2 regions of the Microbacterium sp. LMI13-1-1.1 genome follow, and region 2 is predicted to be linked to the other one. Evidence: riboswitches for the same ligand, from Rfam matches in the RefSeq annotation. Region 2 holds a riboswitch; the other holds the start of a gene.

Region 1 (10,602 bases), on a different contig from region 2:
GGTCTCGAGCGCGGTGCGCTTGTCATCGCGTCGCGTCTTCATGAGGCTCGCGATGGTGGCGACGGCGATGGTCGCGCCGATGAAGACCAGCGAGAACCAGATCGGGATCTCGGGCACCCACAGCAGGGGCTCGCCGCCGTTGATGAACGGCAGCTCGTTGACGTGCAGGGCGTGCATCACGAGCTTCACGCCGATGAAGGCGAGGATGACCGCGAGACCCTGGGCGAGGTACACCAGGCGCTGCAGCAGACCGCCGATGAGGAAGTACAGCTGACGCAGACCCATGAGGGCGAACGCGTTGGCCGTGAAGACGATGTACGCCTCTTCGGTCAGACCGTAGATCGCGGGGATCGAGTCGACCGCGAAGATCAGGTCGACGAAGCCGATCGCGATGATCACGAGGAACATCGGAGTGAAGAAGCGCTTGCCGTCGCGCTGCACGGTCAGGCGATCGCCGTTGTACTCGTCGCTCACCGGCAGGACGCGGCGTACGAACCGCATGAAGCGGCCGTTGGCGGGGTCGGACTCGCCGTGCGCGAAGGCCTGTCGGTAGGCGAGGAACAGCAGCAGGGCGCCGAACAGGTAGAAGATCCACGAGAAGTTCTCGATCAGCGTGGCGCCGAGCGCGATGAACCCACCGCGCATGATCAGCGCGATCACGATGCCGATCATCAGCACCTTCTGCTGATAGATGCGCGGCACGGCGAAGCCGGTCATCACGATCAGGAAGACGAAGAGGTTGTCGATCGACAGGGCCTTCTCGGTGAGGTATCCGGCGAAGTACTCGCCGCCGTAGGTCCAGCCGGACACGGTGCCGATGCCGACACCGAACAGCAGCGCGAGGCCGATGTAGAAGGCGGACCAGCGGGCGGACTCGCCGATGGTCGGCTCATGGGGCTTTCGCACGTGGGCGAAGAACTCGTACACGAAGAAGGCGATCGTGACGGCGATCGTGATGATCCACACGAGAGGCGTGATGTTCAAGAGGTCTCCAGAAGACGTAGGCGTGACGATGTCGACGCCAAGGTCTTCTCCATCCTCGAGAACGAGAACCGGGGACCCGGGATGCAGGGACATCCGTAATGACGAGCCGCCCGTGGTGGAGTACTCCCCTTGGGTTCACTCGATGCTAGCGAATACATCGGCATTCCAGCTATGAGAAAGCTGAGTGGATGCTGCGGGTCCGTCTCGTTCGGGCGCCTCAGGCGGTCGGGCCGAGGATGAAGTTCCACGCACCGGTGAGCACAGCCACAGCGATCGCCACCGCCGGGATCACCGCCGCGACGACGACCAGCACCGTGTCCCGTCGATCCCACCTCGACTCCCTCGCCCACGAGCGGGGCGCTGTGCCGCCGAAACCACGCGCTTCCATCGCGGTGGCCAGGGAGGATCCGCGTCGGATGGCCAGCACGAACAGCGCGAAGGCCATGCCGAACGCTCGGCGAACCCGCCCTTCGTCGGCGACGCCGCGAGCCCTCCGCGCGAGTGCCAGTGCGCGCCAGTCATCGGCGAGCAGGCCCAGCATCCGCATTCCCGCGAGCGCGCCGACGACGAACCGCGCCGGCAGCTTCACCCGTTGAGCCAGATCGTCGGCGAGATCGGTGGGATCGACCGTGACGAAGAGCACCACGGCCGGCAGCCCGATCGCGAGAACGCGCACGGCGGTCGCTGCGGCGAGGGCGAGCGACCCATCGCTGACGCGCATGACCAGCCACTCGAAGTGCACCGTTCCGCTGGTCGCGCCGTAGAGCGCGATGGTGACCGCGCTCAGCGGCGCTGCGATCCACAGCACGGCGGTGCGGGTCCAGAATTCCTTGGCCCGCAGGCCGGCGAGAAGGAGCAGCGGGATCTCGAGCAGCAGGGCGACGGATGCCGAGACGACTTCGATCGTCAGCACGAGCGGCAGCGCGATCAGCAGCGCCGCGGCGAGCTTCGCGAGCGCTGAGCGAGGGGCGATCGGCCCCGGTCTCTCGATGCGGGCGGTCAGCGGATCGATCATCGGCCGACCTCCAGGCGCCGCGCATGCAGGGCCTTCAGCACGGCCTCGTCATGGCTGATCGCCACGATCGCCGTGCCCTCGTCACGCAGGCGTGCGATCAGGCCGACGAGTTCGGCCCAGGTCGTGGCGTCCTGCCCGAAGGTGGGTTCGTCGAGCACCAGCATTCGCGGCCGGGTGGCGAGGGCCGCGGCGACCGTGAGCCGCCGCTTCTCCCCGCCGGACAGCGTGTACGGGTTGGCTCCGGCGAGCGAGGTGAGCCGCAGTCGTTCGAGGAGGTCGTCGACACGAGCGGTGATCTCGGGCTCGGAGAGCTTCAGAGCTCGGGGGCCGACAGACAGCTCGTCGCGCACGGTCTTCGCGAGCAGCTGGTGCTCGGGAGTCTGCATGACCGATGCGATGCGGGTGAGCAGCGCGCGCGACGACCAGCGGATGGGGTCGGGCTTCTCTCCGGCGGCGAGCGCGGGCAGAGCCGCGACCCGGCCGTCCTCGGCGGGGATGAGCCCTGCGAGCGTGAGTCCGAGCGTCGACTTTCCTGCGCCGTTCGCGCCAGTGACGCCGAGCACCTCGCCCGCGCGAACCTCGACATCGAACGGCCCGGCGACCGCGAGCCCCCGTCGCCGAGCGACCGTGAGGCCGCGCGCTTCGAGGAGAGACTCCCCCGGCTGGTGCGCCGGCGCGGGCGGAACGGCGGGCGGGTGGCCGGGAACCCACACACCGGATGCCGCGAGCTCGGCCCCTCGCGCGCCGAGCACCTGCTCAGGGCTCCCGTCGGCGAGGACGACCGTGCCCTCCGGCTCGGCGCCGAGCACGATCACCCGCGTGACGAGCGGCAGCCAGACGTCGATGCGATGCTCGATCACGACGAGGGTGGCGCCCGTGGCGTCGAGGGCGGCGGCGACGGCATCCCGCACGTCCTGCACTCCCTCGGGGTCGAGGTTCGCGGTCGGCTCGTCGAGCAGGATCGCGCCCGGTCGCATCGCCAGCACGCCGGCGAGCGCGAGACGTTGCTTCTGACCGCCCGACAGCGCGGCCGTCGATCGATCGAGTGCGACATCGAGCTCGACGGCGTCCAGCGCCGCGCGCACCCGCTGCCAGATCTCCTCGCGGGGGACGCCGAGGTTCTCGCAGCCGAATGCCACGTCGTCGCCGACCCTCGCGAGGATCGTCTGCGTGTCGGGGTCCTGCAGCACCATGCCGACTCGACCACGCGCCTGTATGGGCGGCACGCCGTCGACGAGCAGCCCTCCGTGCGTCTCGCCCTCGTCCGCCCCTCCCAGCACCCCGCCGAACCCCTGCAGCAGGGTCGACTTGCCCGAGCCCGACGCCCCCAGCAGCAGCACCCGCTCGCCCGGTTCGATGCGCAGGTCGACGTCGCGCACCGCCCACCGCAGTCGCGTCGCGTACCGCCACCCCCAGCCGCGGGCTTCGAGGGTGGCGGGCGTCGTGGTCGAGGTCACACCCGTGCGGTGACCTCGCGGCCGGCGGCGAACCGGCTGAGGGCTCCCGTCGCCGCGAGTCCTCGGGCGATCAGCCACGCGCCGAGTCCGGCGATCACCGCACCCGAGATGGTGGTCGAGACGATGTAGACGGTGGTGAAGAGCGTGTCTGCTCCGGCGTACCAGAGGATGCGGTCGTTGATGCCGCACGCGAGTCCCGCTCCGGCACCCGCCAGCATCGCGACGGGCAGACGCCAGACGCCGTAGAGGAACACGAGGAAGATCAGTTCGGCACCGAGACCCTGCACGAGCCCCGAGACGATGGTCAGCGGACCCCAGGCGTTGCCGACGAGGGCCGAGATGATCGCGGCGACCAGCTCGGTGTAGAGCGCGGCGCCCGGCTTGCGGATGATCAGCGCGCCCAGCACACCGGCGATGAGCCAGGGGCCGGCGAGCAGGCCCTGCACGCCGGGGAGCAGCGGCTTCAGGATGCTGCTGGGCACCTCGTAGCCGACGTTCCAGAGCAGGAAGATCAGCGCGCACGCGACGGCGATGACGCTGGCGACGACGATGTCGACGACCCGCCAGCGCCAGAGCTCAGGGCGACCGAGGCCCTTCGAGGCGCGCGAGACGGCTGCGGATTCCGTGGTGGATCCGGACGTGGATGTACTCATCAGTGACTCCTCCCTGCGCTGGCATTACCCAGATCAGGTTCGACGGTCGAAGCGCGATTCGCTCCCTCTCAGCCCGGCTCGCCGGACTCCCGTGGTTGTTCTGACGATCTTACCCAGTGACGACACTCACGTCTGCTCCTGTTGCAGCGACACTGATCCCTGCGCGAGTTCGGTACCGTGAGGAGGTGACCGCTCCTGACTCCGCCGAGGCCACCGCCTCCGCCGTTCCTGCGGGCGATGCGTCGACGCCCGATGCGACAGCGCCTCATGCGTCAGCGCCTGCCGGTGCCACGGCTGACTCGTCGGAGCCCGCCGGTTCGCCTGCGGCGCTTCCTGATGCCGACGTCTCGTCGGCCGGCACGACGGATGCGGCGCCCAGAACAGATGCGGATGACGACGCCCCCGGGCTCATCGCTCTCGAGGCGGCTCTCGAGACTCCCGAGACGACTCCCCACGCCCAGTGGGCAGAGGGTGCCAGCGGTGGGACGCCCCTGACGTGGGTCGACGCGGTCGAAGTCGCGCGGCACCCGGCGACCGAGGCGCTCGATGACACGCCTCCCGCCGCGAGCGGCGGCGCACTTCTGACCGGAGCCCATCTGCGCCCGGCGATCACCCGCCCCGGCGTGCTGGTCCCGCTCGGCGTTCTCGTCGGATTGCTCGGCACCTATGTCGGGTCGGCCATGCTGTGGCCGTTGCACGAGGTGGCGCCGACCGTGCAGGCAGTGGAGCTCTCCACGGTCGCCGCGCCCGCAGCCGCCATCACCTGGCCCACCCAGGGAAGCGCCGCCGTGGGAATCGGCGGCATCGGCACGACGTCGTCATCGCTCGATGCGGCGGCGATCGCGAGCGTCACCAAAGTGGTCTCGAGTCTGATGGTGCTCGATCGGATGCCTCTCGCCGTGGGCGAGCAGGGCCCGGAGTTCTCGTTCACGCGGGCGGACAACCTGGCGTACTGGGACTACCGCCGCTCCGACCAGTCGGCGCTCGACGTGCCCGTGGGCGGCACTCTCACCGAGTTCCAGCTCCTGCAGGGAACGCTGCTCGGTTCGGCGAACAACTACATCGACCGCCTCTCTCAGGAGATCTGGGGCTCCCCCTCGGCGTTCACCGCTGCGGCGGAGGTGTGGCTGCGCGACCGTGGCCTCGACAGCATCACGATCGTGACCCCATCGGGGTTCGACGCCCGCAACACGGCCACGCCCGAGTCGCTCGTCGCGCTGGCCGAACTGGCGATGCAGAACCCCGTGTTCGCCGGCATCGTCGGCACTCCGTCTGTCGATCTTCCGGGCGCCGGCACAGTGGTGAACACGAACGGGATGCTGGCGGATCCTGGCGTGGTCGGAGTCAAGACCGGCACGCTCGGCGACAGTTGGAACCTGTTGACCGCGAAGGTCATCACAATCGACGACACGACCGTGCACCTCTATGCGTCCGTTCTCGGGCAGGCCGACGATGAGCAGCGCCTCGCCCAGACCCGTTCGCTGTTCTCGCAGGTCGAGACGGCATTGGAGCAGCAGGCCCCCGCTGTCGCGGCCGGCACGGTCGTCGGCACGGTCACGACGCCGTGGGGCGCTACCGCCGATGTGGTGACGGATGCCGACGCCGACATCGTGCTGTGGAACGGCGCGATGGCCGAGGCCTCGGCGGACTTCTCCCTGGGCGACAACCGCGAGTCGGGCGACGAGGTCGGCACGTTGACGAGCTCAGGACCGTTGAACACGGTGACGACGTCGCTGTCGCTCGCCGATGACGTCGATGCCCCGAGCCCGTGGTGGCGCCTGACCCATCCGCTCGAGCTCCTCGGCATCACCGAAGCTCAGCGCTGACGACAGCAGAATGCCCCGCCCCCGGATGAACGGGAGTCGGGGCATTCTGCTTCTCGGCCGTCGTGCTTCCCGGCCGACGTGCGGGTCGGCCGTCGTGCGGGTCGACCGTCGTACGGATCAGCCCTTCTGGCCCCCGTCATCCGAGCGTTCGACGACGGACTGTGCCGCAGCGGCTTCGGCGGCAGGAACCTGCGCCCCCACCGAGACCCCGACCTGTGCCGCCGCCGCAGCTTCTTCGGCGTCGCCGCTGACGACGACAGGGGTCGAACCCGTGAGTGCGTCCTCTGCGTCGATGTCGGTGGCCGCCTGCTCGAACTGCGACTGGTAGAGGCGCCAGTACGCGCCCTGCGCCGTGATGAGCTCGTCGTGCGTGCCCTTCTCGACGATGTCGCCGTGTTCCATCACGAGGATGAGGTCGGCGTCGCGGATCGTCGACAGTCGGTGAGCGATCACGAACGAGGTGCGTCCCTGTCGCAACGCCGCCATCGCGTGCTGCAGCAGCACCTCGGTGCGGGTGTCGACCGCCGACGTCGCCTCGTCGAGGATCAGGATCGACGGCTGAGCGACGAACGCTCGCGCGATCGTGATCAGCTGACGCTCACCCGCCGAGACGTTCGACGCGTCCTCGTCGAGCACCGTGTCGTAGCCCTCGGGGAGCGAGCGCACGAAGCGATCGACATACGTCGCCTTCGCCGCCTCGAGAACCTCGTCGTCGGTCGCCGTGGAGCGTCCGTATCGGATGTTCTCGCGGATGCTGCCGGCGAACAGCCACGGGTCCTGCAGCACCATGCCGGTGCGTGAGCGCAGCTGCTCGCGTGTGACCTCGGAGATGTCCTGACCGTCGAGCAGGATCCGCCCGCCGTTCAGTTCGTAGAACCGCATGATCAGGTTGACGAGCGTCGTCTTGCCCGCTCCGGTCGGACCGACGATCGCGACCGTCTGACCGGGCTCGACCCGGAAAGAGAGGTCTCTGATGAGCGGACGCTCGGGCGTGTACGAGAACGCGACGTTCTCGAACTCCACGACGCCCTTGCCGTCGGCGAGCTTCGGAGCATCTGCCGCGTCGGCCTCCTGCTCTTCGGTGTCGAGCAGCTCGAACACCCGCTCGGCGGACGCCGTTCCCGACTGCACTACCGCGGCCATTCCACCGAGCTCCGAGAGCGGCTGCGTGAACTGCTGCGAGTACTGGATGAACGCCTGCACGTCTCCGAGACGCAGCTGCCCGCTCGCGACCATGAGACCGCCGAGCACGGCGATGCCCACATAGGTGAGACTGCCGACGAAGGTCATCGCCGGCATGATGATGCCGGAGAGGAACTGCGCCTTGAAGCTCGCCTGGAACAGCTCCTCGTTCTCGTCCTTGAACTTCTCCAGCGCATCCTGCTCGCGACCGAAGACCTTGACCAGCGCGTGGCCGGAGAAAGCCTCCTCGACGCGGGCGTTCAGGCGACCGACCTTGCGCCACTGGGTGCCGAAGGCCTTCTGCGACCGAGGGCCGATGACACCGAAGATCACACCCATGAGCGGGAGCGCGACCAGCGCGACGAGCGCGAGCTGCCACGAGATCGAGAACATCAGCACGAGCACTCCCACAACGGTGAGAACGGCCGTGATCGCACCGGACAGCGACTGCTGCATGGTCTGCGTGATGTTGTCGATGTCGTTGGTCACCCGGGAGATCAGGTCTCCGCGCTGCACCTTGTCGAAGTACGACAGGGGCAGGCGGTTGATCTTCGCCTCGACCGCCTCGCGAAGGCGCCACATGGTGCGGACCATGATGACGTTGATCACGTAGCCCTGGAGCCAGCTGAGGAAGGCGGCGGTGATGTAGATCGCCAGCACGGCGATGATGACCCAGCGCAGCGCGTCGAAGTCGACTCCGTCACCGACCCTGAAGCTGCCGAGAGCCTCGACCTGGTTGGCGAAGTCGTCCTGCCCGCCCTGACGGAGCGCGGCGACGACATCGTCCTGCGGGGTGCCGGCGGGGAATCCGGGGAAGTCCCCGTTCGCCTGCGCGAGCTGCACCGAGATGAAGCCCTTGTAGATGAGGTTCGTGGCCTCGCCGAGCACCTTCGGCGCGGCGACCGTCAGCACGACGCCGACGGCGCCGGCGATCGACACGAGGATGAACCACACGGCCGACGGCTTGAGCAGCCCGATCATCCGACCGAAGCTCTTGCCGAAGTTGTCGGCCTTGCCGGGTGCGACGCTGTCCCAGCCGCCGCCGTCCTGGCGCGCCTTCTCGGCGAGCTCGGCTTCGTACTTCTCTTCTTCGGTCATCTCGGGCTCGACCGCAGTGGTCGCGGCCGTCGCCTTGGCTGCACGACCGCGGCGGGTCTGGGGCGTGTTCTGCTCGCTCATGCGTCCACCCCCAGCTGCGATTCGACGATCTCTCGGTACGTGGTGCTCGTCTCGAGGAGCTCCTCGTGCGTGCCGACGCCGACCATGGTGCCCCCTTCGAGCACGACGATGCGGTTCGCATCGGTGATGGACGAGACGCGCTGCGCGACCACGATCTTGGTCACGTGCGGCAGCTCACGCCATAGCGCCTGCCTCAATCGGGCGTCGGTGGTGAGGTCGAGAGCCGAGAACGAGTCGTCGAACACCAGGATCTGCGGCTGACGCACGATCGCGCGGGCGATCGCCAGACGCTGACGCTGTCCGCCCGAGACGTTCGTGCCGCCCTGCGTGATGCGCGATTCGAGGCCCTGCGGCATCTCCTCGACGAAGTCGCGGCCCTGTGCGATCTCGAGGGCGTGCCAGAGCTCTTCGTCGGTCGCGTCCTCTCTGCCGTAGCGGAGGTTCGACGCCACCGTGCCGGTGAAGAGGAACGGGCGCTGCGGAACGAGACCGATCGTCGCCCAGAGCGATTCGACATCCGCCTCGCGGACATCCGTGCCGCCGACGAAGACGGCTCCGCCCGAGACGTCGAAGAGTCGCGGGATCAACGACACGAGTGTCGTCTTGCCCGCACCGGTCGACCCCACGATCGCGACGGTCTCGCCGGGCTCTGCAGCGAAGCTGATGCCCTTGAGCACGGGAGAGTCGGCCCCGGGGTAGGTGAACTCGACGTCGTCGAAGGCGACCGAGCCGGGCGTCGGGAAGTCGGTGACGCCGTTCGCCGGACGCTCCATGCTCGACTGCGTGTCAAGGACCTCGCCGATGCGCTCGGCCGAGACCGCGGCGCGCGGGATCATGATCGCCATGAAGCTGGCCATGATGACGCCGCCCATGATCTGACCGATGTACTGCATGAACGCGAAGATCGTGCCGACCTGCACCGTGCCGCTGTTGACCTCGATGCCGCCGAACCACACGACTGCCACGATCGTGACGTTGAGGATCAGCATGAACAGCGGGAACAGCAGCACGAACAGCGAGCCGACCTTGCGGCCGACCACCATGATGTCGGTGTTGGCTCCGCGGAAGCGCTCTTCTTCGATGTTCTCCCGGACGAAGGCCCGCACGACGCGCACGCCGGTGAGCTGCTCGCGCAGCACGCGGTTCACGGTGTCGAGCTTGCCCTGGTAGCTGCGGAACAGCGGAACCATGCGGCTGACGACGAGCCCGGCGACGATCAGCAGCAGCGGCACGGACACGGCGATGAGCCAGCTCAGACCGATGTTCGTCTGCACGGCGAAGATGATGCCGCCGATCGCGAGCAGCGGCGCGGTGACGAGCATGGTGGCGCCCATCATCGCGAGCATCTGCACCTGCTGCACGTCGTTCGTGTTGCGCGTGATGAGGGAGCCTGCACCGAACTGCGACACCTCACGCTCGGAGAATCCGCTGACCTTGGCGAAGACGTCGGCGCGGATGTCGCGGCCCGCGCCCATGGACGCACGGGCGGCGAAGTAGGTGGCGATGACCGAGGCGATGATCTGCCCGAGCGAGACGGCGAGCATGAAGAGACCGGTGCGCCAGATGTAGTCGGTGTCCGACTGGGCGACGCCCTTGTTGATGATGTCTTCGTTCAGGCGCGGGAGGTAGAGGGTGGCGAGCGCGCTGGCGAACTGGAACACCAGGACGGCCGCGAGCAGCCACTTATAGCGGGCGAGATAACGGAGGAGGATTTTTCCCAGCACAGGCGGACTTTCTAGGAAGGATGAATCGGCGGATCTCCCGACGGGCGGACGCAGGCCGACGATCGCGCACAAGCAAGAGTGGCATGAACTTCGGACATTCGTATCCCCCGATGGGCGGACCTTCGCTGACAGCGAACCATTTGGCCCGCAGCCAGCGGTTTATGCACCGCGGCGAACAACCGCAGATATATCGAAATACCTCAGAAGAGCGAGCGTTGGGGCACGAAATCCCGAGCATCGGCACCGGCATCCGACGGGAGCTCGGCGATGGTCGCCGGGTTCCACTTCGGATTGCGGTCCTTGTCGACGACCTGCGCGCGGATGCCCTCGACGAGATCGGGATGCTGCGTCACGAACCACATCACGCGGCGGTACTCGCCCTCGAGAGCGGCGCGCAGGTTCGGGAGTCGACGTGCCTCCCTGACGGCGTCGAGGGTGACGGCGAGTCCGGTCGGCGCCAGGCTCTCGAGCAGGTCCGCGGTCGTCGCGGCATCCGCAGCCTCCTCGGCGCGGAGCCGCGACACGATCTCCGCGATCGTGTCGGACGAGAACGCGCGGTCGATCCATTCGCGTGACGCCGGG
Region 2 (10,602 bases):
CGCAGTCCAACGGCAAGACGATCAACTGGTGCCAGGTCGACGTCGGCGAGGCGAACGGCGGCATCCGCGGGATCGTCTGCGGTGCGCACAACTTCGTCGCCGGCGACAAGGTCGTGGTGACCCTGCCGGGCGCCGTGCTGCCTGGGCCGTTCCCGATCGCCGCCCGCAAGACCTACGGTCATGTGTCCGACGGCATGATCGCGTCTGCGCGCGAGCTGGGTCTCGGCGACGAGCACAACGGCATCCTCGTGCTGGCCGACCTCGGCATCGACGCTCCCGTCGGCACCGACGCCATCAGCCTCCTCGGGCTCGACGATGTCGCGGTCGAGATCAACGTGACGCCCGACCGCGGGTACGCGTTCTCGCTCCGAGGTGTCGCACGCGAGTACTCGCACGCCACCGGAGCGACGTTCCGCGACCCGGCCGAACGCGACTTCGTCGAACTCCAGCCCGGAACCGGTCATACGGCGATCGTCGACGACGCCGCCCCCGTGCGCGGCCGCGTCGGGGCGAGCGAGTTCGTCACCCGTGTCGTCCGCGACGTCGACCCGTCGCGCCCGACCCCGCCGTGGATGATCGCTCGCCTGTCGCTCGCCGGCATGCGCTCACTCGGCATCCTGATCGACATCACCAACTACGTGATGCTCGAGCTGGGGCAGCCGCTGCACGGATACGACCTCGACAAGCTTTCGGGCGGCATCACGGTGCGCCGTGCGACCCCCGGTGAGAAGATGACGACTCTCGACGGCCAGGAGCGGAAGCTCCACGTCGAGGATCTTCTGATCACCGATGGATCCGGGCCCATCGGCCTGGCCGGTGTCATGGGTGGTGGCACGACCGAGATGAGCGACACGACGCGCAACGTCCTCATCGAAGCAGCGACGTTCGACCCGGTGACGATCGCGCGCACCGCCCGTCGGCACAAGCTGCCGAGCGAGGCCTCCAAGCGCTTCGAGCGCGGCGTCGACCCTCTGGTGCCGTTCGTCGCGGCTCGTCGAGCCGCCGACCTGATGGTCGAGTTCGCCGGCGGCACGCTCACCGAAGAGGGTGGCGCGCTGTTCGCCGAGGTCTTCGTCGCCGAGATCGAGCTGCCGCGAGGATTCGTACAGGGACTCATCGGGGTCGACTACTCCGACGACGAGATCGTGGGCGCGCTCACGACGATCGGTGGCGAGGTCACCGAGACGGATGCCGGCTGGGTCGTCATCCCGCCGACCTGGCGCCCGGACCTCACCGACAAGTGGTCTCTTGCTGAAGAGGTCGCGCGCATCCACGGTCTCGACCGCATCCCCTCGGTGCTGCCGACGCCTCCGTCCGGCCGTGGCCTGACGCCGCACCAGCAGGGGCGACGTCGCGTGGCTGACGCGCTCGCAGCAGCCGGTCTCGTCGAGACGCCCTCCTTCCCCTTCACCACCGACGCCGAGAACGACCTGCACGGTTCGGCGTCGGGAGAGCACCTGCCCAGCATCCGGCTCGCGAACCCGCTCGACGGCTCTGCTCCGTTCCTGCGTCGCTCGCTCATCCCGGGACTGCTGCAGACCGCGCATCGCAACATCTCGCGCGGCCTCACGGATCTCGCGCTGTTCGAGACCGGCGTCGTGTTCCTGCCCGAGCCCGGTGTCGAGTACGGCACCGATGATGTTCCGCCGCTCGGCGTGCGTCCGTCGGACGAGACCCTCGCCGCGCTGAACGCCTCGATCCCGCCGCAGCACCGCCACGTCGCGGCGCTGTTCACGGGCAATGTCGTGGCACGCCAGCCCGGCCGTGCGGCTGAAGCGGCCGGTCTGTCGGAAGCGCTGGACGCGGCTCGCGTCATCGCCGCAGCTGCCGGCGTGGACATCGAGGTGGCCCAGGGCGAGCGCGCGGCGCTGCACCCCGGACGCACCGGCGTGCTGTCGGTCGGCGGCGTCGAGGTCGGCTATGTCGGAGAACTCCACCCCGACGTCGCAGCGGGAGCAGACCTGCCGGGTCGCGCGACCGTGCTCGAGCTCGATCTCGACGGAATCCTCACGCTGGCGACCGCCCGTGCGGTCGCCGCCTCGCTGTCGACGTTCCCTGCCGCCACGCAGGACGTGTCGCTCGTGCTCGGGGCTGACGTCCCCGCCGGCGACGTCAAGGTTGCGCTGGCCGAAGGCGCGGGAGAGCTCCTCGAGGCGATCCGACTCGTCGACGACTACCGCGGAGACGGCGTCGCGGAAGGGCAGAAGAGTCTCACCTTCGCTCTGCGGTTCCGCGCGGACGATCGCACGCTCACCGCGGCCGAGGCGACGGAGGCGAAGCTCGCGGGCGTCGCTGTCACGGCCGAGCGCTTCGGCGCGACGCTGCGCGACTGACTCAGCGCTGCGCGGACTGCATTCCGGTGCGGGATGCAGTCCGCCACGCAGCGATCGAGGCGTCGGATGTGGAAGTGATCGCCACCGCCGAGCCGACCTGAACCTGGCTTTCCCGCGAGGTAGCGTGTCGTGATGAGCATCCTTCCCCACAGCACGCCTGCGGCGGTTCCCGATGGCGTCCGACCGATGGGCGAGGCGCCCTTCCTCGACCCGGGCGATCAGATCTCCTGGCACTACCGGAAGCCGGGGTGGCAGCCCGGAGATGCGTCGACGATCACACCCATGCGAGTCGTCCGCGACGACGAGCGGGGCCTCGTCGCCTGGCTCGCTCCGGGCACGCTGCAGGAGGGGCAGGGAACTCCGGCAGGCGAGCGCATCCGAACGGTTCCGCTCGAGCGGCGATGGCTGGACCCGCGGACGCGGATCGTGGAGGAGTGGTGGGGCAACGGCATCCTGCGGATCGCCCCCGCAGGCGCCGCGTGGTCGGTGTGGCTCTTCTGGAGCGATGTGAGCGGGGCGGAGTGGCAGTTCGCCGGCTGGTACGTGAACCTCGAGAACGCGCACCTGCGCACCGACCGCGACACCTACTCGTCGGACCACATCCTCGACGTCGAGATCGAGCCGGACGGCCGGGTGCATCTGAAGGATGAGGACGAGCTGATCGCGGCCGTCGAGCAGGGCCGTCTCACATCCGAGCAGGCGGCGCAGATCGAGCGGCACGCCGACGCGGCGATCGCGTCGTACCGCGACGGTGACTGGCCGTTCGCCGCGGAATGGCGAGATTGGCGGCCGGATCCCTCCTGGACCGTCCCGGAGCTCACGGGGCTGTCAGACCTCCGCGCGCGGTGAACCCGGCATCCGCCGTGAGCGGAAGACACTTCCCCTCGCACGGCGGAGATGGTGGCATGGGTCCATGACTGACGTTCTGATCCTCGGCGGGACCGGCTGGCTGTCCGGTCGGATCGCCGGACGCCTGCTGGTGAACGGGGCGGCGGTGATGTGCCTCGCGCGAGGAGGTCGACCGTCCCCGGAGGGTGCGAGCCTGGTTCTGGCCGATCGTGACGACGCCGACGCCTATGACGCCGTCCGCGGTCGCGATTGGGACCACGTGATCGACGTCTCCTCGAATGCGGCGCACGTGGCGGCGGCGGTCGAGGCGCTCGGGGATCGAGCCGCCCGCTGGACGTACGTCTCGTCGGTGTCGGCATACTCCGATGACGAGACGGCCGGGGCGGACGAATCCGCGCCGTTGCATCAGCCGGCCGGCGCCGGGGATGAGTACGAGTACGGCGCGCAGAAGGTCGCCGCCGAGAACGCGGTTCGCACGCTCGGCGACCGATCGCTGATCGTGCGCCCGGGGCTGATCGTCGGGAAGGGCGACCCGAGCGACCGCTTCGGATACTGGGCTGCGGCGTTCCTGCGCGCTCACGACGAACCCGTGCTGCTGCCGCGTGCAGACGGGCGAGACGTGCAGGTGATCGACGTCGATGACCTGTCGGAGTTCATCAGCACGACGACTGCGACCGGAGTGATCAACACGACCGGCGACCGGCACCCGATGGCCGAGGTCATCGAGGCGGTGCGCAGGCATGCGGGTCACCGAGGAGACACCGTCACGGCCACCGACGACTGGCTCGTGGCGAATGAGGTGGAGTACTGGGCGGGCAAGCGATCGCTGCCGCTGTGGCTCCCGAGCGACATGACCGGATTCATGACGAGGTCGAACGCGCGCTACCGTGCGGCCGGGGGAGAGCTGCGTCCGCTCGATGAGACCATCGCGGTGGTGATCGAGGACGAGCGGGAACGCGGTGTCGATCGCGAGCGGCGCGCAGGTCTGACCCGGACGGACGAACTCGCGCTGATCCAGCTTCTGCGCTGACGGCGCGCGTCGCTAGACTGCGAGCAGTGACACGGGGTGCCGCATCCGCGGCTGAGAACAGACCCGTCGAACCTGATCTAGTTCGTACTAGCGAAGGGATGTCGCAATGAGCGATCGTCTGCGTCCTGAATCCGAATCGACCCTGGCTGCCACGGCCGGACAGCTCCTGTCCGAGCTGCGCGAGAGTCCACCTCTGACCCACTGCATCACCAACAGCGTCGTCACGGGGTTCACCGCCAACGTGCTGCTCGCCCTCGGCGCGGCACCGGCGATGGTCGACATCGTCGACGAAGCAGGAATGTTCGCCGGGGTGGCGTCCGGCGTCCTGATCAACCTCGGAACGCCGACCCCCGAGCAGCGGGCGGCGAGCCTCGAAGCCGCGTCCGGTGCCGTCGCCGCGGGCACTCCGTGGGTGCTGGATCCCGTCGCGATCGGCGCACTCCCGGTGCGCACGGCCCTCGCCCACGAGCTGGTCGCCTCGCGCCCCACGGCGATCAGGGGGAACGCATCCGAGATCCTCGCGCTCGCCGGACTCAGCGCAGGCGGCCGGGGTGTGGACGCGACAGACACGACAGACGATGCGGCAGAGGCAGCGCTCTCACTCGCCGCGCGTCATGGCTCTGTGGTCGCGGTGTCTGGACCGGTCGACCTGGTGACCGATGGCGTCCGTCTGCTGCGCATCGCGAACGGTCACGAGCTGCTCACCCGGGTCACCGGCGGCGGGTGCGCGCTGGGCGCGGTCATGGCCGCGTTCCTCGGCGCGGCGCGCTCGACCTCTGCCGATCCGCTCACGGCGGTGGCGTCGGCGAGCCTCGTCTACACGATCGCCGCCGAGAGGGCCGCGGTGCACGCCTCGGGCCCCGGCACCTTCGCTGTTGCTCTGCTCGACGCGCTCGCCGCCGTGCAGCCGGCTGACCTGGTGGCCTCCGCGCGCGTTCAGGAGAGCGCGCTGTGATCGCCGACCTCTCGCTCTACCTCGTCACGGATCCGGGCCTCTGCGGTGAGCGGGGTGTCGTCGAGACCGTGCGCCTCGCTGTCGACGGGGGAGTGCGCATCGTGCAGCTGCGCGACAAGATCGCGACGGATGCCGAGACCGCCGATCAGCTGGTCGAGCTGTCGCGCGTGATCGACGGCCGTGCGATCCTCCTGGTGAACGACCGGGTCGATGCGGCGCTCGCCGCTCGCGCTCGGGGAGCTCGCGTCGACGGCGTGCATCTCGGTCAGGGCGATGCGTCGGTACTGCGGGCGCGCGAGCGACTGGGTGCCGAGGCGATCATCGGGTTGACGGCGAACACACCCGACCACTTCGACGCGGTGGCGGCTCTGCCTGCGGGCGTGGTCGACTACCTCGGCGTCGGTGTGATCCGCCCCACCGACACCAAGCCCGACCATCCGCCGGTTCTGGGCATCGACGGCTTCCGGTCGCTCATCGAGACGTGCGCCGTGCCCTGCGTGGCCATCGGCGGCGTGGACATCGATGACACAGAGCGACTCCGCGACGCGGGCGCGGCCGGCCTCGCGGTGGTCTCGGCCATCTGCGCCGCGGTCGATCCGAAGCAGACGGCGCAGAGCTTCCTCCGGCGGTGGCGGGCGTCAGGCACGCCGCGGGTGCTCAGCATCGCCGGCAGCGATCCATCGGGCGGTGCGGGGATCCAAGCCGACCTCAAGTCCATCGCCGCGAACGGCGGGTACGGCATGGCGGCTCTGACCGCACTCACCGCTCAGAACACCGTGGGCGTGCGGGCGGTGCATGTGCCGCCCGCGGAGTTCCTGCGGGAGCAGCTCGATGCGATCTCAGACGACATCGTCATCGATGCGGTGAAGATCGGGATGCTGGCGAATGCCGACGTGATCCGTGCGGTCTCCGACTGGCTCGATGCCGTGCGGCCGCCGATCGTCGTGCTCGACCCGGTGATGGTCGCGACCAGTGGCGACCGGCTTCTCGACCGGGAGGCCGAGGTCGCGCTGCGCGGACTCCTCGAGCGCGCGCATGTCGTGACGCCCAACCTCGCCGAGCTCGCCGCGCTGGCCGACCATCCGATCGACGGGTGGGATGACGCGCTCGCGGCGGCAGCTGCGCTCTCCGACCGTGTGGGCGCGGCGGTGCTCGTGAAGGGAGGGCATCTCGACGGCGACGACGTGCCCGACGCGGTGATCGACGCTGCCGACGGAGTGAGTCGGGGGTATCCGGGCGCGCGCATCGCGACCCGCAACACGCATGGCACCGGGTGCTCCCTCTCGTCCGCCCTCGCCACCCGCCTCGCCAGGGGCGAGTCCCTCACCGACGCGGTCGCCTCGGCCCGTTCGTGGCTGCGTGAGTCTCTGACGGAGAGCGATGCGCTCCACGTCGGACGAGGACACGGGCCGATCAACCACTTCGGCGGCCTCTGGCGACGTGGCGGACTCGAGACAACCCCCGGCCGGGCGCACATCCGCGATCAGTGGTGGGAGCGGATCGCGCACCTGCGGGCGGATATCGACGAGCTGCCCTTCGTCGGCGCTCTCGCCGACGGGACACTCGACCGCGAGTGGTTCCTGTTCTACCTTCGCCAGGATGCGCTGTACCTCCGGGAGTACGCGAGGGTCCTCGCCGAGGCCTCTCGGCTCGCACCGACACCGCACGAGCAGGCGTTCTGGGCGGAGTCCGCGCACGGGGCGATCGCCGGAGAGCTCGAACTCCACGCGTCGTGGCTGACCCCCGGTGCGGGCGTGGAGGCGGAGACTTTCGCCGCTGATCCGGCCCCCGCGACCGTCGCGTACCTGGACCATCTGCGATCCGTCGCCTTCGGCGCAGACTATGCCGAGCTCATCGCCGCCGTGCTGCCGTGCTTCTGGCTCTACACCGATCTCGGGACGCGTCTGCACGCGGGGGCGTTCGGCGAGTACGCCCGCGATCCGCAGCATCCGTATGCATCGTGGCTCGCGACCTACGCCGATCCGGCCTTCGAGGCGGCGACAGAGCAGGCGGTCGGCTACGTGATGGACGCGGCGGCGCAGTCGGATGCCCCGAGGCGTCGACGGATGCTCCGAGCGTTCGAGGTCTCGAGCGCCCACGAGCTCGCGTTCTTCGCGGCGCCGGCGCTCCCCGTGCCTGCCGGATGACGGACCGGATTTGCGCATGCCGCGACGAGCGCGCTATCGTCGCGGCATGCCTTCGGCCGCCACCGCAACTCTGACGCTCGCTCCGAGCGCCATCGCCGTGCGCCGACGCCGCAGCGGCCGCCGACTCTAGGCGACCCTGCGCTTCTGCCTGCGTACGCACGGCGGTCGAGTGCCGGTGTCGCCGCCCCGGTTCCCGACACTGCACCCCGCGTTCGCCGAGGGGTCCGACCGTTAAGGTAGAAGCATGACGTACTCCGTCGCCGTCTCCGGCGCATCCGGCTACGCGGGCGGCGAGATCCTGCGCCTCCTCGCGTCTCATCCCGACATCGAGATCCGCACCGTGACGGCTCACTCGAACGCCGGTCAGCCGCTCGTGCAGCATCAGCCGCACCTGCGGTCTCTCGCTCACCTCACTCTGCAGGACACCACACCCGAGACGCTCGCCGGTCACGACATCGTGTTCCTCGCTCTGCCGCACGGTCAGTCGGGTCAGTACACGGATGCGCTCGGCGACACCCCGCTGGTGATCGACGCCGGGGCCGACCATCGCCTCACCTCGCAGGCGTCCTGGGATGCGTTCTACGGCGGCGACTTCCACGAACCCTGGGCCTACGGGGTCCCCGAGCTGCTCGTCGACGGCATCAAGCAGCGCGAGACGCTGCGCGATGCGAAGCGGATCGCCGCCCCCGGATGCAATGCATCCACGGTGAGTCTGAGTCTCGCTCCCGGCGTCGCAGCGGGAGTGATCGACGCGGGAGACATCGTCTCGGTGCTCGCCGTCGGCCCCTCGGGTGCGGGGAAGAGCCTCAAGACCAATCTGCTCGCCAGTGAGATCCTCGGCAGCGCCAATCCCTATGCGGTCGGCGGCACCCACCGGCACATCCCCGAGATCCGCCAGGCACTCGCCGTGGCATCCGGTGCTGCCGCCGACGGCATCCGCATCTCCTTCACCCCTGTGCTCGTTCCGATGTCGCGGGGAATCCTCGCCACCTCGACCGCGCCGATCGCCGGTGACGTCAGTGACGCGGAGATCCGCGCCGCCTGGGAGGACGCCTACGGTGACGAGACATTCGTGCAGCTGCTGCCCGAGGGGCAGTTCCCGCGCACGGCCGATGTCCTCGGCGCGAACACCGCACTCATCGGCCTCGCGATCGACCGTGCGGCGAACCGCGTGACGGTGGTCACCGCGGTCGACAACCTCGTCAAGGGCACCGCAGGCGCTGCCATCCAGTCCATGAACCTCGCGTTGGGACTTCCCGAGTCCCGCGCCCTCTCAGTGAACGGAGTCGCACCGTGAGCGTCACCGCCCCCGCAGGATTCGAGGCGGCCGGAGTCGCCGCCGGCCTCAAGTCGACCGGCAAGCCCGATGTCGCCGTGGTCGTCAACCGCGGCCCGCGCAAGGTCGGTGCCGCCGTGTTCACGAGCAACCGCGCCAAGGCCAACCCGATCATCTGGTCTCAGCAGGCCGTCGCCGATCGCGTGGTCGAGGCCGTCGTGCTCAACTCCGGCGGAGCGAACTGCTTCACCGGCAGCTTCGGCTTCCAGACGACGCACCAGACCGCCGAGAAGGCGGCAGAGCTGCTCGGCGTCAGCGCCGGCGACGTCCTCGTCTGCTCGACGGGTCTCATCGGGGTCGGAGACGAGGTCTTCCGCGGCAAGGTGCTCGCGGGCACCGAACAGGCGATCGCCGAGCTGTCGGCCGACGGCGGCGACGTCGCGGCCGAGGCCATCATGACCACCGACAGCGTCTCGAAGACCGCTGTCGTGAGCCGGGACGGCTGGACGATCGGCGGCATGGCGAAGGGCGCGGGCATGCTCGCCCCGGGCCTCGCGACGATGCTCGTGGTCATCACGACGGATGCCGTGCTCGAACCTCTCGAGGCCGACGCGGCGCTGCGATTCGCGACCGGCACGACGTTCGACCGCCTCGACTCCGACGGCTGCATGTCGACCAACGACCAGGTCACGCTGCTCGCCAACGGCGCCTCCGGGGTGGCCCCCGACCTCAAGCACTTCTCTGCTGCCCTCGCCGAGCTCTGCCTGGAACTCGCGGTCAAGCTGCAGGGTGATGCCGAGGGCGCGAGTCATGACATCACCATCGAGGTGCGGCACGCCGCCAGCGAGGGGGAGGCCGTCGAGGTAGGCCGCTCGGTCGCCCGCAACAACCTCTTCAAGGCCGCGATCTTCGGAAACGACCCCAACTGGGGTCGGGTGCTCGCCGCGATCGGCACGACCAACGCGCAGTTCGACCCGTACGACGTCGACGTCTGGATGAACGGCGTCCGCGTGTGCAGCGAGGGCGGCCCCGACCGTCCGCGCGAAGAGGTCGACCTCACCCCTCGCGCCACGCACCTCGTGATCGACCTCAAAGTCGGCGAGGCCACTGCGACGATCCTCACCAACGACCTGACCCACGACTACGTGCACGAGAACAGCGCCTACGCCTCATGACCGACATCCAGGACACCACGCCTGACGTCGCCGCCGTCAAGGCCGCGACGCTCATCGAGTCGCTCCCGTGGCTGAAGAAGTTCCGCGACCAGATCGTCGTCGTGAAGTACGGCGGCAATGCGATGGTCTCGGACGAGCTGCAGGAGGCGTTCGCGCAGGACATCGCGTATCTGAGGTACGTCGGCGTGCTGCCGGTGGTCGTGCACGGCGGTGGGCCCCAGATCTCCGACATGCTGCAGCGCCTCGAGATCCCGAGCGAGTTCAAGGGCGGCTACCGGGTCACCAACACCGAGGCGATCAGCGTGGTGCGCATGGTGCTCACCGGCCAGGTGAACCCGCAGCTCGTCTCGAAGATCAACTCTCATGGTCCGATCGCCACCGGGCTCAGCGGCGAAGATGCCGGGCTGTTCGGCGGGCGTCGCCGCGGCGTCGTGATCGACGGCGAGGAGATCGATCTCGGTCGTGTGGGCGACGTCGTCGAGGTGGACCCGACGCCTGTGCTCGACCACCTCGCGGCCGGACGCGTTCCCGTGGTCTCGAGCATCGCCCCCGACCTCGATCACCCGGGCCAGTCGCTGAACGTGAACGCGGATGCCGCGGCCGCCGCGCTCGCCGTGGCTCTCAAGGCGCGCAAGCTCGTCATTCTCACGGATGTCCCCGGGCTGTACGCCGACTGGCCCAACCGCGACTCTCTCGTGTCGCACCTCACCTCGGAGGCTCTCATCGAGATGCTGCCGACCCTCGAATCAGGCATGATCCCGAAGATGAAGGCGTGCCTGGACGCGATCGAGGGCGGCGTCGACGCCGCCGCGATCATCGACGGACGCGTGCCGCACT

What was found. Region 2 has a riboswitch for thiamine pyrophosphate ahead of thiM (hydroxyethylthiazole kinase). Riboswitches for the same ligand answer to the same signal wherever they lie in the genome.
Region 1: another riboswitch for thiamine pyrophosphate. It lies ahead of MRBLMI13_RS17960 (ECF transporter S component); the one in region 2 lies ahead of thiM (hydroxyethylthiazole kinase).

The regions. Positions count from the first base shown of each region.
Region 1 is NZ_JBFPNL010000008.1:119,805-130,406, forward strand. Features, by position in the region: gene MRBLMI13_RS17945 (TerC family protein) at 1-984, opposite strand, end outside; gene MRBLMI13_RS17950 (energy-coupling factor transporter transmembrane component T family protein) at 1,202-1,999, opposite strand; gene MRBLMI13_RS17955 (ABC transporter ATP-binding protein) at 1,996-3,456, opposite strand; gene MRBLMI13_RS17960 (ECF transporter S component) at 3,453-4,109, opposite strand; TPP riboswitch at 4,103-4,212, opposite strand; gene MRBLMI13_RS17965 (D-alanyl-D-alanine carboxypeptidase family protein) at 4,295-5,935, shown strand; gene MRBLMI13_RS17970 (ABC transporter ATP-binding protein) at 6,053-8,296, opposite strand; gene MRBLMI13_RS17975 (ABC transporter ATP-binding protein) at 8,293-10,020, opposite strand; gene MRBLMI13_RS17980 (enoyl-CoA hydratase/isomerase family protein) at 10,221-10,602, opposite strand, start outside.
Region 2 is NZ_JBFPNL010000006.1:578,139-588,740, forward strand. Features, by position in the region: gene pheT (phenylalanine--tRNA ligase subunit beta) at 1-2,333, shown strand, start outside; gene MRBLMI13_RS16225 (DUF402 domain-containing protein) at 2,466-3,182, shown strand; gene MRBLMI13_RS16230 (NAD-dependent epimerase/dehydratase family protein) at 3,247-4,212, shown strand; TPP riboswitch at 4,235-4,328, shown strand; gene thiM (hydroxyethylthiazole kinase) at 4,319-5,167, shown strand; gene MRBLMI13_RS16240 (bifunctional hydroxymethylpyrimidine kinase/phosphomethylpyrimidine kinase) at 5,164-7,314, shown strand; gene argC (N-acetyl-gamma-glutamyl-phosphate reductase) at 7,559-8,611, shown strand; gene argJ (bifunctional glutamate N-acetyltransferase/amino-acid acetyltransferase ArgJ) at 8,608-9,765, shown strand; gene argB (acetylglutamate kinase) at 9,762-10,602, shown strand, end outside.